DNA from 4 places in the Bradyrhizobium sp. USDA 4472 genome. Region 4 is predicted to be linked to each of the others. Evidence: predicted binding sites of a transcription regulator. Region 4 holds the regulator's gene; each other region holds the start of a gene.
What was found. Region 4 encodes LexA, which represses DNA repair genes until DNA is damaged. Its sites were predicted from a motif close to TGTTCNNNNTGTGTTCNG; they were not measured.
Positions count from the first base shown of each region.

Region 1: ACVWZ4_RS29075 (single-stranded DNA-binding protein) is a predicted target of LexA. The motif match lies at 1,132-1,149, and genes of this name have one in related genera.
Region 2: recA (recombinase RecA) is a predicted target of LexA. The motif match lies at 2,390-2,407, and genes of this name have one in related genera.
Region 3: ACVWZ4_RS17145 (ribonuclease T2 family protein) is a predicted target of LexA. The motif match lies at 1,318-1,335, and genes of this name have one in related genera.

Region 1 is NZ_JBSSAM010000001.1:6,179,432-6,183,127, forward strand. It holds gene ACVWZ4_RS29070 (outer membrane protein) at 1-699, opposite strand, end outside; gene ACVWZ4_RS29075 (single-stranded DNA-binding protein) at 1,292-1,786, shown strand; gene gyrA (DNA gyrase subunit A) at 2,142-3,696, shown strand, end outside.
Region 2 is NZ_JBSSAM010000001.1:5,314,305-5,318,000, forward strand. It holds gene ACVWZ4_RS24690 (hypothetical protein) at 1-108, opposite strand, end outside; gene ACVWZ4_RS24695 (hypothetical protein) at 411-593, shown strand; gene ACVWZ4_RS24700 (hypothetical protein) at 1,001-1,216, opposite strand; gene ACVWZ4_RS24705 (hypothetical protein) at 1,538-1,738, shown strand; gene ACVWZ4_RS24710 (hypothetical protein) at 1,716-1,988, shown strand; gene ACVWZ4_RS24715 (hypothetical protein) at 2,089-2,268, opposite strand; gene recA (recombinase RecA) at 2,500-3,588, shown strand.
Region 3 is NZ_JBSSAM010000001.1:3,710,002-3,713,697, forward strand. It holds gene ACVWZ4_RS17140 (23S rRNA (adenine(2030)-N(6))-methyltransferase RlmJ) at 1-370, opposite strand, end outside; gene ACVWZ4_RS17145 (ribonuclease T2 family protein) at 560-1,273, opposite strand; gene ACVWZ4_RS17150 (hypothetical protein) at 1,392-1,856, opposite strand; gene ACVWZ4_RS17155 (hypothetical protein) at 2,039-2,332, shown strand; gene ACVWZ4_RS17160 (DUF3617 domain-containing protein) at 2,380-2,913, shown strand; gene ACVWZ4_RS17165 (ATP-binding protein) at 2,994-3,696, opposite strand, start outside.
Region 4 is NZ_JBSSAM010000001.1:6,068,673-6,072,368, reverse strand. It holds gene ACVWZ4_RS28530 (molybdopterin molybdotransferase MoeA) at 166-1,377, shown strand; gene lexA (transcriptional repressor LexA) at 1,554-2,255, shown strand; gene ACVWZ4_RS28520 (hypothetical protein) at 2,442-2,645, shown strand; gene ACVWZ4_RS28515 (hypothetical protein) at 2,839-3,273, shown strand; gene ACVWZ4_RS28510 (ComEC/Rec2 family competence protein) at 3,284-3,696, opposite strand, start outside.

The DNA.
Region 1 (3,696 bases), 110 kb from region 4:
GGTGCCCATGTCCACATCCTGCTTGATGTTGTCGGCGCGGAAGGGCAGGCCGACCACCGTGAAGCTGTCGTTGTGCTTGCCCATGAACAGGTGGTTGTACTCAAAACCAACCGACCAGTTCGGCGCGAAGCCGAACTCGATGCCGGTGCCGATGGTGCCGCCCCAACGGGTGTCGCTCGCGTCGCCGACCGTGACACCGGCCAGAGTGCCGCTGAACTTGTTGTGGGTGACGGCCGCACCGCCCTTCACATACCAGAGGACGTTGTTCCAAGCGTAACCCACCTGGCCGGTGAAGAGGCCTATGGCGTCGATCTTGGTATTGTTCACCAGCGGGAAGAACGCGGCGGGCGAGCTGGTGTTCGAACCCTTCAGATCGGCCCAATCACCCTGCGCTTCGACGCCGAACAACCAGGCGGCGGACTGCCAGCGATAACCGATCTGACCACCGGCGAGAGCGCCGGTCGCGTCATGGCAACCTTCGCTCGTCGTGGGGACAGTAGCGCCACCGACGCTGGTCGTGTCCCAGCAATTGTGGCTGGAGCCGCCACCAGCGTTGGCGCCAATGTAGAAGCCGCTCCAGTTGTAGATCGAAGCGATAGCTACCGGAGCCTTGGTGTAGGGGCGAGCCGCCAGATCGGCAGCCGAAGCGGCGCCAGTGAGGGCGAACAGAGCGGCCGAAGCCAACAAAACCTTTTTCATTTTCAACTTATCCCAGTCCCAGTTTCTGTTGTTGCCTTCCGTGCGTCGGAAGGGCAGCGGACGTCGTCCAACTGACGTCTTGCTTACACCACTGAAGCCGCAAGTTGTGTCTCTCAAAAGCCACAACAGGCGCAAAACGTGGCGTTTGCTGGAAGAAACAGCAAAAGGCCGGCGCGAGGCCGGCCTTCGATCCTCGAATGGATTCAGAGGGATCAGTGCTTTGGGGATCAGTACTTGATGACCGTATTCAGCGATTGCCGGGCTGCCGAAGCGGTAAGTGAGGCGGACGAGACCGATGTCGACATTGTGGCCGATCCGGTCGGTCTGGAATGCAACGCCAGCGGGTGTATTGAGTGTAACGGTCCGATTCCCCCCAAGATGTGGTCATACTGCGGCGCAGGGTTTGGACGCTTGGGTCGCAGCCATTTCGATGGGAACAAATCTGGAACGAAGGCCCGGTCGGTGCTATATGTGGGGATAACCGAGGGCGTGGTGGGCCGATCGGCGCTTGTAAGCGTATAGGGTCGGCCCAACAGGCGGCAGCGCGGGCGCGCCTTTTCGAAATTCAGTGGCATTGGAGTGGAGAGCGGCGATGGCGGGAAGCGTCAACAAGGTCATTCTGGTTGGAAATCTCGGCAAGGATCCGGAGATCCGCCGCACCCAGGACGGGCGACCGATCGCGAATCTGAGCATCGCCACCTCCGAGACCTGGCGCGACAAGAACAGCGGCGAGCGCAAGGAAAAGACCGAGTGGCACCGCGTCGTGATCTTCAATGAAGGGCTCTGCAAGGTCGCCGAGCAGTATCTGAAGAAGGGCGCCAAGGTTTACATCGAAGGCGCGCTCCAGACCCGCAAATGGACCGACCAGAGCGGCGTCGAGAAGTACTCCACCGAGGTCGTGCTGCAGGGCTTCAACTCGACGCTGACGATGCTCGACGGCCGCGGCGGCGGAGGTGGCGGCAGCTTCGGTGACGAGCCGGGCGGCGATTTCGGCTCGTCGGGTCCGGTCAGCAGCGCACCGCGTCGGCCCGTGGCGGCCGGCGGTGGTGGCCGCAACAATGACATGGACGACGACATCCCGTTCTAGGAATGGTCCGGGCGATGAGGGTGCGCTGGTCAGGTTGATCAACACCTTCCACGTCGCGTCAGTAAACCCAACTAATCGACGGAAGGGGCTCGGAATTTGCGGGCCCGCTTCATGTTTGGGATGAAGTCGGGGCGCGGGCTGCAAAGCGGCAGAACGGCCGCACTCGCCCACGGCTCGACCGCCCGTCCGAGGCGATTTTGGAAGGTTGATTCCAGGCTCATCCAAGATGCCCGCTTCAGGGACGTAAGTTATTGGAAGAATAGACGGAAAAAGCGCTTCCCTGGCCTCGCGAGGGTGGTTATCAGGGCCTCGATGCGCTATATGATTCCCAGATAGAATCTCACCGGATTTCCCCTTGGCAGACGACGACAACAAGCCCGGCGACCAGCCGGCGCAACCCTCGGACATTCGCCCCGTTTCGATCTACGAGGAGATGAAGAAGTCCTACCTCGATTACGCCATGAGCGTGATCGTATCGCGTGCGCTGCCCGATGCGCGCGACGGGTTGAAGCCGGTGCATCGCCGCATCCTCTACGCGATGAACAATCGCGGCGACACCCCGGACAAGAAGCACAAGAAGTCCGCCGGTGCCGTCGGTGAAGTCATGGGTAAGTACCACCCCCATGGCGACCAGGCGATCTACGACGCCCTGGTGCGCATGGCGCAGGACTTCTCGATGCGCGCGCCCCTGATCGATGGGCAGGGCAATTTCGGCTCGGTCGACGGCGATCCGCCAGCGGCCATGCGCTACACCGAATCCCGCCTGACCAAGATCGCGCTGAAGCTGCTCGAGGACATCGACGACGATACGGTCGATTTCCAGGACAACTATGACGGCTCCGAGCGGGAGCCTGTCGTTCTGCCGGCTCGGTTCCCGAACCTTCTGGTCAACGGCGCCGGCGGCATCGCCGTCGGCATGGCGACCAATATCCCGCCGCACAATCTCGGCGAGGTCATCGATGCCTGCGTGGCGCTGATCGACAATCCGTCGCTGACGATCGACGAGCTCAACAACATCATCCCGGGCCCGGACTTCCCGACCGGAGGCATCATCCTTGGACGCCAGGGCATCCGCAGCGCCTATCACCTCGGCCGCGGTTCCATCGTGATGCGTGGCAAGGTCGAGTTCGAGACGATCCGGAAGGAGCGCGAGGCGATCGTCATCACCGAGATCCCGTATCAGGTGAACAAGGCGACGATGGTCGAGCGCATCGCCGAGCTCTACAAGGAAAAGAAGATCGAGGGCATCTCCGATCTGCGCGACGAGTCCGACCGCGACGGCTACCGCGTCGTCGTCGAGCTCAAGCGCGACGCCGTGCCAGACGTGGTGCTGAACCAGCTCTACAAATTCACACCGCTGCAGACTTCTTTCGGCGTCAACGCCGTCGCCCTCGATAGTGGCCGTCCGCAGACGATGAACCTGAAGGACATGCTGACGATCTTCGTCGGCTTCCGCGAGCAGGTCGTCACCCGCCGCACCAAATACAAGCTGCGCAAGGCGCGCGAGCGGGCGCATGAGCAGGTCGGCCTCGCGATCGCGGTCGCCAATATCGACGAGATCATCAAGGTCATCAGGCATTCGCCGACGCCGGCCGCCGCGCGCGAGACCCTGATGACGCGCGACTGGCCCGCGCGCGACGTCGAGGACATCATCACGCTGATCGACGATCCCCGCCATCGGATCAACGAGAACGGCACCATCCGCCTCTCGCTGGAGCAGGCGAGGGCGATCCTCGAGCTGCGCCTCGCTCGCCTCACCGCACTCGGCCGCGACGAAATCGGCGAGGAGCTGGCAAAGCTCGCCGGCGAGATCGGCGAGTATCTCGAGATCCTGCGCTCGCGCGCCCGCATCCTCGACATCATCAAGACCGAGCTTGCCGAGGTAAAGGCCGAGTTCGCCACGCCACGCA
Region 2 (3,696 bases), 750 kb from region 4:
CAGTTTCAGCACCTCGCATGCTTGCGCGATCAGCTCCCGTATTCGGGCATTCTGTTCGGCAATCTCCGCAGCAAAATGGCGGACAAAATAGACGGGCTTATCCGTCATGGCGGTGCTCCCTGTTGTGCAGGCGGGAGCGCTCTCGGTCTCTCAGCCACCGACGCCTACGGGCAGAGCCTCGGCCGGTGATGAGGGGCAAACTATCTCACGTCACTTTGGTTCAAAAGTGAACTTAGGACGCTAGCCAGAACAAACTGGGACAATGAGGGTCAAATACGGACAGTACCGATTGCTTGGCGCTGGCCCCCAGTGGCCCAGTTTGGGGCCACCTCGAACGTCTATTCGTCCGGGGAACACGATAGGCTTCAAATCCATTATGGGGACGGAGACCCAATTGAGGGATTGGTGTCATGGGCATCGAGCGTATGCATTCACCCACGTACTTCCGAAATCGAGCGGAAGAGTTCCGCACCAAGGCTGACAATTGCGAGCATGAGGAAGTGAGACAGTCGCTCCGCAAGGTGGCCAAGAACTACGACCAGTTGGCCCAGCGCGCCGCACGCATCCGCACCGTCCAAGACGCCGCAGAGTAAGGCCGCCTCGGTGCGGCCTCTTTCAATTTGCAGGTACCTGCAACTTGGTTGGCGGCGCATCAGTGGCAACCAGAGATTCCGCTCGCGACGTTCGTCAGCGGCAAGACATACATCGTGGAGCGGCAACGGCTGGAGGTTGATCCGTCTGTCGACCGATACAAGCGCGGGATGGCAAACCTATCAGCCGCGCTCTAAATGAAAGAAGGCCCCAACCGAGGCGGCCTGAGTGCATCTTGCGCCGTAGCTTTTGGATGATCTTCCGCAACTCGGCGGCGTACTCCTCAACGCGGCGCCGCGCCTCCTCTAGCCGGGTTGGCTTAGGCGCAGGGCGTTTCTCTGGGGTGGACTCCTCCACAAACTGAGGCTTGAGCCCGGGGGACCATCGGCCATTGAGCCAAACAATGGCCTTACCGTTCCAGCTCCTTCAATATGCGGTCACGGTCGTCAATATGCAGCGACTGCGTTTCCCTCATGGTCGCCAGCACGGCCAGCGCGCCCTCGATATCGTGTTGGTGCCGGTCAAGTTCCGATATCAGCGCCTCCTGCTTGGCAAGAAGCTTCAGGCCATCGGCAATGTGGCGCTCGGCTATCACTAAATGCTCGTGCAGCATGGCGCGGTCCATCCCGCACCTTACAGCGAATTAGGACACTGCGCAGAACAAACTGGGACACTACCTTTTTCCCGGTACAGTCCCAATTCGGACACTGGCAATTTGGGATTAGGACACTCTCGGATTCACATACGTTATAGCCGGAACCCGATACCAGAAGAAAAACTGGCGCGCCGGGGCTGGTGAAGAATTTCAGCTCGGAATTATTGAAACCCGGTAGGGCCACTGTTCCAGAGCGGTGGCCCTTTCGTTTTGACACGCGCAGAGGGGGAATTAGGACGCCCCTGTGGATAGGTCGTAAGCTGGGGAAAGCTTTAGGTTGAGCGCCACGAAATGAGCCACAAGGGCGACCAGTACACGTTCATTGCGCTGGCCTCCTCGGCCAAGGCCATCGTCTCCTGCCGCACAGGCAAGCGCGACAGCGAGAGCGCGGACCTGTTCGTGAAGGACCTCCGCCAGCGCATCCTTGGCGTCCCCGAGATCATCCGGCCAAGAGGAGCCGGGCAGTACGATGACGCCAGCGGCGAAAAATAGGTTTGGTTGGATGAAGGGAGTGGCGGCGAAGAGCGCTGTGGCTGCTATTGGGCATCAGGAGAAGCCCGGCATGTTGCAGGAGGTGTTCAACCCCGACGAGGGGCCAGTTACGCTGACCCTCCCGTCCGACATCTCGGCAGCCAGTTACACCAACCTCAAAGACTATCTTGAACTGTTTCTGCGTAAGGCCAAGCGTCAGGCTGACCGCGCGGCCGCTGAGAGCTATGGGCGCAATCCAGATGAGGAATGAAGAGGCCGTCAAGATGAGGCGGCCTTACTTTGTTCTATGTTGAAATACCTTTGATTTAGGTCAAGGGCCGGGACAGAGGGCGAACGCCAATGAGACGGCATTACTGTCGCGTGTGATGCTTCAATCGGGCGACGTGCCGTTCTCGCCGCCAGATATCTAGGTCGTGCCCGTCGAGCAATTGGGCCGCCTTCTCTTTGGCTTCTTCGTCGTTGGCGCAATCCAGCTCATGCACGCCGGTGATGCGCCCTTCATCGTCTAAGATGTAAGCGCGATAGTCCATGGCACTCGTGCCCCGAATAGAACGATTATACCACCGGCCAAATGGCTGAAAACAACTTAGGACACCATCAAATTCAATTTAGGACACTGCAGGTCAAATACGGAGACTACCTTTTCCCCAAAAGAACATATTGCGAACCTGGAACAAACGGTGTACGTTGTTTTTATCGACGAGCCGCCCCGCCAACCGTTTGTCCCCCGCGCGAATCCTCGCCATAAGGAGCACGACCCAATGTCCACCACTGCCCTGCGTATCGTCGAAGGATCTTCCATGGACAAGAGTAAAGCTCTCGCTGCCGCGCTCTCCCAGATCGAGCGTCAGTTCGGCAAGGGCTCGGTGATGAAGCTCGGCAAGAACGACCGTTCGATGGATATCGAGGCGGTCTCGTCGGGCTCGCTGGGGCTGGATATCGCGCTCGGCATCGGCGGCCTGCCCAAAGGGCGTATCGTCGAGATCTACGGGCCGGAATCCTCGGGCAAGACCACGCTGGCGCTGCACACGGTGGCGGAAGCCCAGAAGAAAGGCGGTATCTGCGCCTTCATCGACGCCGAGCACGCGCTCGACCCGGTCTATGCCCGCAAGCTCGGCGTCAATATCGACGAGCTCCTGATCTCCCAGCCGGATACCGGCGAGCAGGCGCTGGAAATCTGCGACACGCTGGTGCGCTCGGGTGCGGTGGACGTGCTGGTGGTCGATTCGGTCGCGGCGCTGGTGCCGAAGGCCGAGCTCGAAGGCGAGATGGGCGATGCGCTGCCGGGCCTGCAGGCCCGTCTGATGAGCCAGGCGCTGCGCAAGCTCACGGCCTCCATCAACAAGTCCAACACCATGGTGATCTTCATCAACCAGATCCGCATGAAGATCGGGGTGATGTACGGATCGCCGGAGACCACGACCGGCGGCAACGCGCTGAAGTTCTACGCCTCGGTCCGCCTCGACATCCGCCGCATCGGCGCGATCAAGGAGCGCGACGAAGTGGTCGGCAACACGACGCGCGTGAAGGTGGTGAAGAACAAGCTGGCGCCGCCCTTCAAGCAGGTCGAGTTCGACATCATGTACGGCGAGGGCGTCTCCAAGATGGGCGAGATCCTCGATCTCGGCGTCAAGGCCGGCATCGTCGAAAAGTCCGGCGCCTGGTTCTCTTATGACAGCCAGCGCCTCGGTCAGGGTCGCGAGAACTCGAAAGCGTTCTTGAAGTCCAACCCCGACATCACCGCCAAGATCGAGACCGCGATCCGCCAGAACTCCGGCCTGATTTCCGAGCAGATCCTGGCCGGCACGCCCGAGAGCGACGCCGACGGCGAGGAGCCGGCGGACGAGTAGACCGGGTTGTTGTTTTGAGCATGATCTGATCGGAAAACCGCTACACACTTTTCCGGATCATGCTCCAAGAGTTTTCGCGAGGAGCGGGCGCTGAGGACGTTGAGTTGC
Region 3 (3,696 bases), 2.4 Mb from region 4:
TCGGCTCGAGCTCGCAGGCCACCAGCCGGTCCTGCGGCCGCATCAGCGCGCGCGCGATCAGCGGCGAGCCCGGGTAAGCCTTGAGCTCGCCCTTCGGGTTGAAGGCCCGGACGATGTCCGTGTACGGCTTGGTCAGCGCGACGCTCTCGTTCGAGAGGCGCGCCTGCATCAGTCGCGCGACGCCGGTCAGCCACTCGCCGCTGCGGCGCGCCTCGTCGCTGTCGAGATCATAGAGCCCGGCACCCGCATGGGTGTCGATGACGCGGAAGGCGGCTGGCTTGTCCTGCAGATAGGTCAGGATGCGTGCCAGCACGATGTGCTTGATGACGTCGGCAAAATTCCCGGCATGAAAGGCGTGGCGATAGTTCATGCAAGAGCACTACGCCACGCGGCGGCTTGAGCAAAGAGGCAAGCGCGAGTGTCCCGGACGCGTGGCAGCGTGCAACGCTGCTGCGCAGAGCCGGCTCCCAGGGGCTTGGGATTTCCCATGCAGCGCGGCCCGGCTCTGCAGCGCATCGTCGAAGAGAAACTGCGCTGCGTCGGGGCACGAATGCCTGATCTAACCGCCCCTGATCGGCGGCATCGTCACCTGGTCGCGGCGGCAGGAGCGGCGTTCGAGCTCCTCGCAGGCGCGGAACTGCAGGTCCTTGCTGAGGCAGATGCGGACTTCGGACAGCCGCGTCCGGTTGCAGGTGATCGAGATGGCCGCATTGCTCAAACCGGGATTGGCCTTGATGAAGGCTTCTTCCACCTCGCCAGGCGCCACCGTCTTGGCCTCCGACAGCTCGAGATATTCGGCCGGGATCTTGATCGCGGCGCGCGCCTTGCGAATGGTCTCGAAATAGGTGCGGTCGGTGAGCCCTGAGCAGGTGCCGTGCTTGTCCCATTCATTGAAGATCAATCCTGGCGCCGGCATCAAATCGAGCATCGAAGAGACGATGCTGCGGTTCAGCCGCGGCGACGGCCGCTGGCAATATTCCGGAAAGCCGCTCTCATATTGCGGCCAGAGCCCGTGAACCACGAAGGAATAAGGCCGTCCCTCGCACTGAATGTTGGAGCGCCCGCCGCCGCGGCCGCGCTCGGCCGCTTCCTCGCAGAAGGACGGCGACCACGACAGCGACAGCACGTAGAAGTCGAATTCACCGGGTGTGTTCTGTCGCTTGTCCTGCGCCTTTGCACCGTCGGCGAGCGAGATCAGCCCGGCGGCAAGGGTCAGGGGGAGGGTCAGCGAAATCACGAGACGGAAGAACGAATGCAATCTAAAATGAAACATGGTGACGCCCCTCAACTAGACTGTGCAGAAGCCTAGCAGGCAACGAGAACATTTCAAGAACAAAATTCCGGCGCCGGATGATCCCGTGGCTCGATGAGCCCGAATCAGGGCCTTCGGCTCAGGGCTTGGCTGCGCGGCAGGACGGGTTGTACGCCCAGTTGCGGTCGAGCCCGACCACGCACCATTCGACGCCCTGACCATATCCGGCAAAGCCGCCATCCTCGATGATCGAGAAGTGCACCCTGCGCACCTTGCCGTCAGTCAGCATGGCCTCGCCGGTGCAGAAGCGGCGCGGAATGTTGTCCGAAGCCCAGGGCCGGAAAGCGGTCTCGTGAACGTTGGCGAAGCCCGTGATTTGCAAGGGCGAATTCCAGAACGAGCTTTCCTTCTCCCAGAACTGGCTCGAGATCGTCGGCAGCGCCTTGTCGCATTCGGCGACATTGCCGTCATAGCGCGGCCCGCTCAGCCAGAAATTCAGCTCCAGCGGATTGGCGGCCTTGGCCTCGGTGAGCGACAGCGCCCCGAACACGAGGCCGAGAACGGCGGCAAAGCGAAGCGATTTCGGGGAGGTCGAGGCGCGCATGGGCAATCCAGACAGCATGATCTGCGAAGGTCAGACGGTGCCGCGAAGGGCGGGGGAGGTCAAGTGCAGCGCGGCAACACTCGGGCAGGAGTTGATCACAACGTCGCATTCGACAGGCCTTCGGTTCTTTCCACCGCCGCGCCGGCAACGTAAACTGCCGGCAATCAATTGGAGTGACGGGAATGCGAATCATTGCGGCCGCGGGCCTTCTTGCCTTGGGTATGATGGCGAGCCAGTCGGCGCGCGCCGACATCCTCCCGGTGCCGCCTTTCAAGGGCAACGACACCGGCGGCATCATCGCTTATTCGATGGCGACCCAGGTCGATGCGCGCCAGGTCGCGGTCGATCACTGCGCGCAGTACGGCAAGGTGGTGAAATTCCTCGCGGTGCAGGCCTATCAGGGCGGTTACATCTCGTTCGCCTGTCGTTGGGTGCCCTACGGCGCCGCCGATCGGCCGATCCGCACCCTCTACTGAGGCGTTTCGGAACGGCGAGCCTCGACATCTCAGCCGGGAGTTCTGCCATGACGCGCAAGCTTGCTTTGCTCGGATCAGTCGCTTGTCTCGTGCTGTCGGCGGGCAGCGCCGTCGCTGACGACCTGCCGGTGCGCAAGGCAGGCCTCTGGGAAATGAAAATGGTCAGGACCGGCTCTGCGATGCCGGAAATGACCATGCAGCATTGCACCGATGAGGCTGTCGACAAGGAGATGAGCAACAACATCTCGCCGATGGCCAAGCAGGTCTGCTCCAAGCAAGACGTCAAGAAGACGGCCACCGGCTATGTCAGCGATTCCGAGTGCAGCGTCGCCGGCATGTCCACGACCTCGCACGCCGAGATCACAGGCGACTTCAATTCGGCCTACACGGTGAAGACCTCGTCACATGCGCAGGGCGGTGCCGCCGGTACCGCAGGGCGCGACACCACCATGACGCTGGAGGCCAAATGGCTTGGCGCATGCAAGGCGGACCAGAAGCCCGGCGACATCGTGATGCCCGGCGGGTTCAAGATGAACGTGCGCGACGTCGACAAGCTGAAGGCGCTGCTGCCGAAGCAGTAGTCCCGGAAACCCGGTGCGCTCCTCGCCGCGTTCTTACTGGGATGCGACGGGCTTCGCTCGTGCTGAGCGAGGTGCGAAAGCTACACCGGTATCCGGACGCTCGCCCTCAATCCGCCCATCGGGCTGTCGCCCAGCGTGATGTCGCCGCCATGCAAGCGGGCGATGTCGCGGGCGATCGCGAGGCCTAAGCCCGTGCCGCCTTCGTCCTGGTTGCGGGCATTGTCGAGCCGCAGGAACGGCTTGAACACTTCCTCGCGCAAATGCACCGGGATACCCGGGCCGTCGTCGTCGACCGTCACAGTCAGATAGCGGTGATCGCGCTGGCCGGAGATGGCGATGGCCTTGCCATAGCGCGCGGCATTGGTGACGAGGTTGGCGAGGCAGCGCTTGAACGAGGCCGGCTTCACCGTCACCACGGGCAGGCCGCTGAATGTCACGGTCGCGGCATGGCCGTGGCGTTCGGCGTCGCTGCGCAGCTCCTCGAGCGCCTGCACCATGTCGGTCGGCTGCGACTGCTCGCCGGAATCGCCCCGGGCAAAGGCGAGGTAATCCTCCAGCATCATCGACATCTCGTCGACGTCCTTGCGCATGCCCTCGAGTTCGGGGTTGTCGCCGATCAGCGCCAGCTCGAGCTTGAAACGGGTGAGAATGGTGCGCAGATCGTGGCTGACGCCGGCGAGCATCGCGGTGCGCTGCTCCATCGCGCGTTCGATCCGCGACTTCATCTCGAGGAAGGCGCCCGCCGCGCGCCGCACTTCCCGCGCGCCGCGCGGCCTGAAGTTC
Region 4 (3,696 bases):
GTATGCGTCGCTCTCCAGATCATGCCCCGGCTGAACCTCCAGCTTCGTCCCACGGCTCCAGGGGTGGGATAAATCATCTTGTGCGGCTGCTTTGCCTGGACGCTCCCGCTCGGCTAGAACTCTCGCCGCTGATTTGCCCGAATGGGCGTAGCTGGAGTTTTCACCGTGGCCCTCATGCCGGTATCCGATGCGCTTGCTGCCGTGCTCGCGGGAGCGGAGCCGCTGGCTGAGGAAACAGTCGCGCTCGATCGGGCCTTTCATCGCGTGCTTGCGCGCGATGTCGCGGCGCGGCGGACGCAGCCGCCTGAGGCGATGTCGGCGATGGATGGCTATGCCGTGCGTGCGGCCGATGCGGCCGAGGTCGACACACGGCTCACGGTGATCGGCGAAGTCGCAGCCGGCCGGCCGTTTGCTGGAAGGGTCGGCGCCGGCGAAGCCGTGCGGATCTTCACCGGTGGCGTCGTTCCCGATAACGCGGATGCCGTGGTGATCCAGGAGGACACCGTCGCCGACGGCGAGTGCATCACGATCAAGGAAGCCGCCATCACCGGACGACACATCCGCCCGGCCGGCATCGACTTCCGCGAGGGCGACGTGCTCCTGCGCAGCGGCACGCGGCTCACGGAGCGCGACCTCGCACTCGCCGCCGGGATGAACCATCCGCAACTCGCGGTCCGCCGCCGGCCGACGGTCGCAATTCTCGCCACCGGCGATGAGCTGGTGATGCCGGGCTCGACGCCCGGCCACGGCCAGATCGTCTATTCCAATGGCTATGCCCTTCATGCTCTGGCTCGCAGCGAAGGTGCCGACACGATCGATCTCGGGGTCGCGGCCGATACGTTTGCCGCCACCACATCGGGCATCCGTCGCGCGCGCGAGAGCGGCGCCGACATCCTGATCACGACCGGCGGTGCCTCGGTGGGCGACCACGATCTGGTGCAACAGGCACTGAGGGACGAAGGTATCTCGATGGCGTTCTGGAAGATCGCGATGCGACCGGGCAAGCCCATGATGAACGGGCAACTCGGATCGATGCGCGTGATCGGCCTGCCCGGCAATCCCGTATCATCCTACGTTTGCGCTTTCCTGTTTCTGGTCCCGCTGATTCGCGCGCTGTCGGGGCGTTCGGTGGTTCATCATCGCCGCGAGCGCGCCGTGCTCGGCCGCGATGTCGGCGCCAACGATCAGCGCGAAGATTATCTGCGCGCGCGGCTGGCAGAGCGTGACGACGGCACGCTGGTCGCCGTTCCCGTCGATCATCAGGACTCCTCGTTGCTTTCGAATCTGGCTGCGGCACAGGCACTTCTCGTGCGCGCACCGTTCGCGCCGAAGGCCGAAGCAGGCACCGCTTGCGAGGTGCTGCGGCTGCCCGTCTGACCGCTTCGTTCGCGTGCGTTCCGCGAACTTCGTCGCGTTCACGGCAAATTAAGCAGTTGCGGAACATGTATCGAACATATAGTGTCCGTTCATGATTTGTTTCGAGCATGTAGCGGCTTATGGCTGAATTCAGCGTCTCGGAATTGAACGACATCACCAGGGGGATTTTGGTCGAGATGTTAACGCGCAAACAATACGAGCTCCTGCGGTTCATCAGCGAGCGGCTGAAGGAAAGCGGCGTACCACCCTCCTTCGACGAGATGAAGGACGCGCTCGATCTGCGCTCGAAATCGGGCATCCACCGCCTGATCACTGCGCTCGAGGAGCGCGGCTTCATCCGCCGTCTGCCCAACCGCGCCCGCGCGATCGAGGTGATCAAGCTGCCCGAGCTCCAGGCCGCCGCCGGCAATCGCCGCGGCTTCACCCCGAGCGTCATCGAGGGCAACCTCGGCAAGGTGCGCATGACGTCGAGCCCGCCGGCGGATGAGGGCGAGCGTCCCGTCGCGGTGCCCGTCATGGGCCGGATCGCGGCCGGTACGCCGATCGAAGCCTTGCAGACCCGCAGCCACACTATCAGCGTTCCGCCCGACATGCTCGGCGCGGGCGAGCACTATGCGCTCGAAGTGCGCGGCGATTCCATGGTGGACGCCGGCATCCTCGACGGCGACATGGCCCTCATCCAGCGCAACGAGAGCTGCGACACTGGCGACATCGTCGTCGCCCTGATCGACGACGAGGAAGCCACCTTGAAGCGCTTCCGTCGCCGCGGCGCCTCGATCGCGCTCGAGCCAGCGAATGCCGCCTATGAGGTCCGCATCCTGCCCCCCAACCGGGTCAAGATCCAGGGCAAGCTGATCGGTCTCTATCGCAAGTACTGAGCGCCACGTTCTCGCGCGATCGGTGACTGCGATCAACGATTGGAGCGGACGATTGTCCGCTCCGGCTGGATAGACTTTCTGGTTCTGCACAGATTATCCCGCCACCTCTCCAGCCCTACATCCCCGGCATGCCGCAACGAAGCACACTCGCTTCGATGGGCCTCCAGGGAGACTGAGGAGAGAATGATGAGCAAGATCATCCTGAGCACCGTCACGATGACGCTGATCGCAGCGTCCGGATCGCACGCCTTTGCTGCGCATGCGCAGCATCGCCTCGGCAAGGTGCCGCAGGCGACGAGCGCGCAGATCCGCGATGCCCGCAACGCCATCGAGCAACAGGCGCAGCCCGGCTGGCAATATTCCGGCTGGTCCGCGCCGGCCGGACGCTGAGCGCGAAGCCTCCCAAATGCACGGAGGCAAGCTTTGTTCCCAGCCGTTCGGGAAAGATAATGTGATTGCGGCTCGCGGATCGGAGCCGCAGATTTGCCTACAACCAAGCAGAGCCTTGCAGGCTTCAACTCTGATAGAGGCCGGCGCCTCCAGGACAGAGGCGCGGGTTGCTATCCCCGATGAGGAGCACCCGATGTGTGACTATAGCTTGCATGCCGTCGCGACGCGTCCCGCAGAAGTCGGCGAGACGATCGTCACGACAACGTTCCGCGGCACCTCGACGCGCGGCTTCGCCTCTGAAGCCGACATGTCGGTCGCGGTCTGCCTGCTTCCGGGAACGGAGCTCGCCTTCGCCGACAACGTCCGCTACGACAACAGGTGGATCTGGACCCGCACCATCAATTCCCGCGTAGGCAAGTTCGGCAAGGTTGATCCGCACATTCCCGATCGCCATCACGACGCGATCGAATTCCCCGATGGCAAATACGTGCTGGTGACGCAGCTCGTCGAAGGCCAGCGCGCAACCGTGCTGCAACTGCCCGTGACCCAGCCGCTCGGCGAGCGCGAGCACAAGCCGCAAGTGGCCGCCGACAGTCGCACGACGCCGCCACGCCTGCCGATCGGCTGAAGCGTCGATTCTAGTCCTCGGCCTGAAGGTCGGCCTCCGACGGCGTTGCGTCTTTGGTCCGCGGAGCTGCCGACCGTGGCTTGAGGGTTTGGCCGAAATCTGCATCGCCGGGCGCCACCGGCGACCAGGAGCGGTTTGCGCCCCTCGCTCTCACCGGCTGAACCGCAAAACCGTCACCGCGCTGTGTCAGCGCAAGCGCGCCCTGGCTCGCCAGACGCGGCCGATCGATCACCATTGCAGCGCAATCGGGCGGCGCAGGCCTCGCCGTCACCACCAGCGCTGCGCGGCTGCAATCGTCGGCCAGCGCGTCGATGCGCAGCGCCAGCGCAATCATGCGGCCGTCGGCAAGCGGCGTCACGCAGCCGGCATCGTCGCACGACACGCCGTCGCCGAGCGAAGCGCTGGCGGCATCGCGCGGGTCGG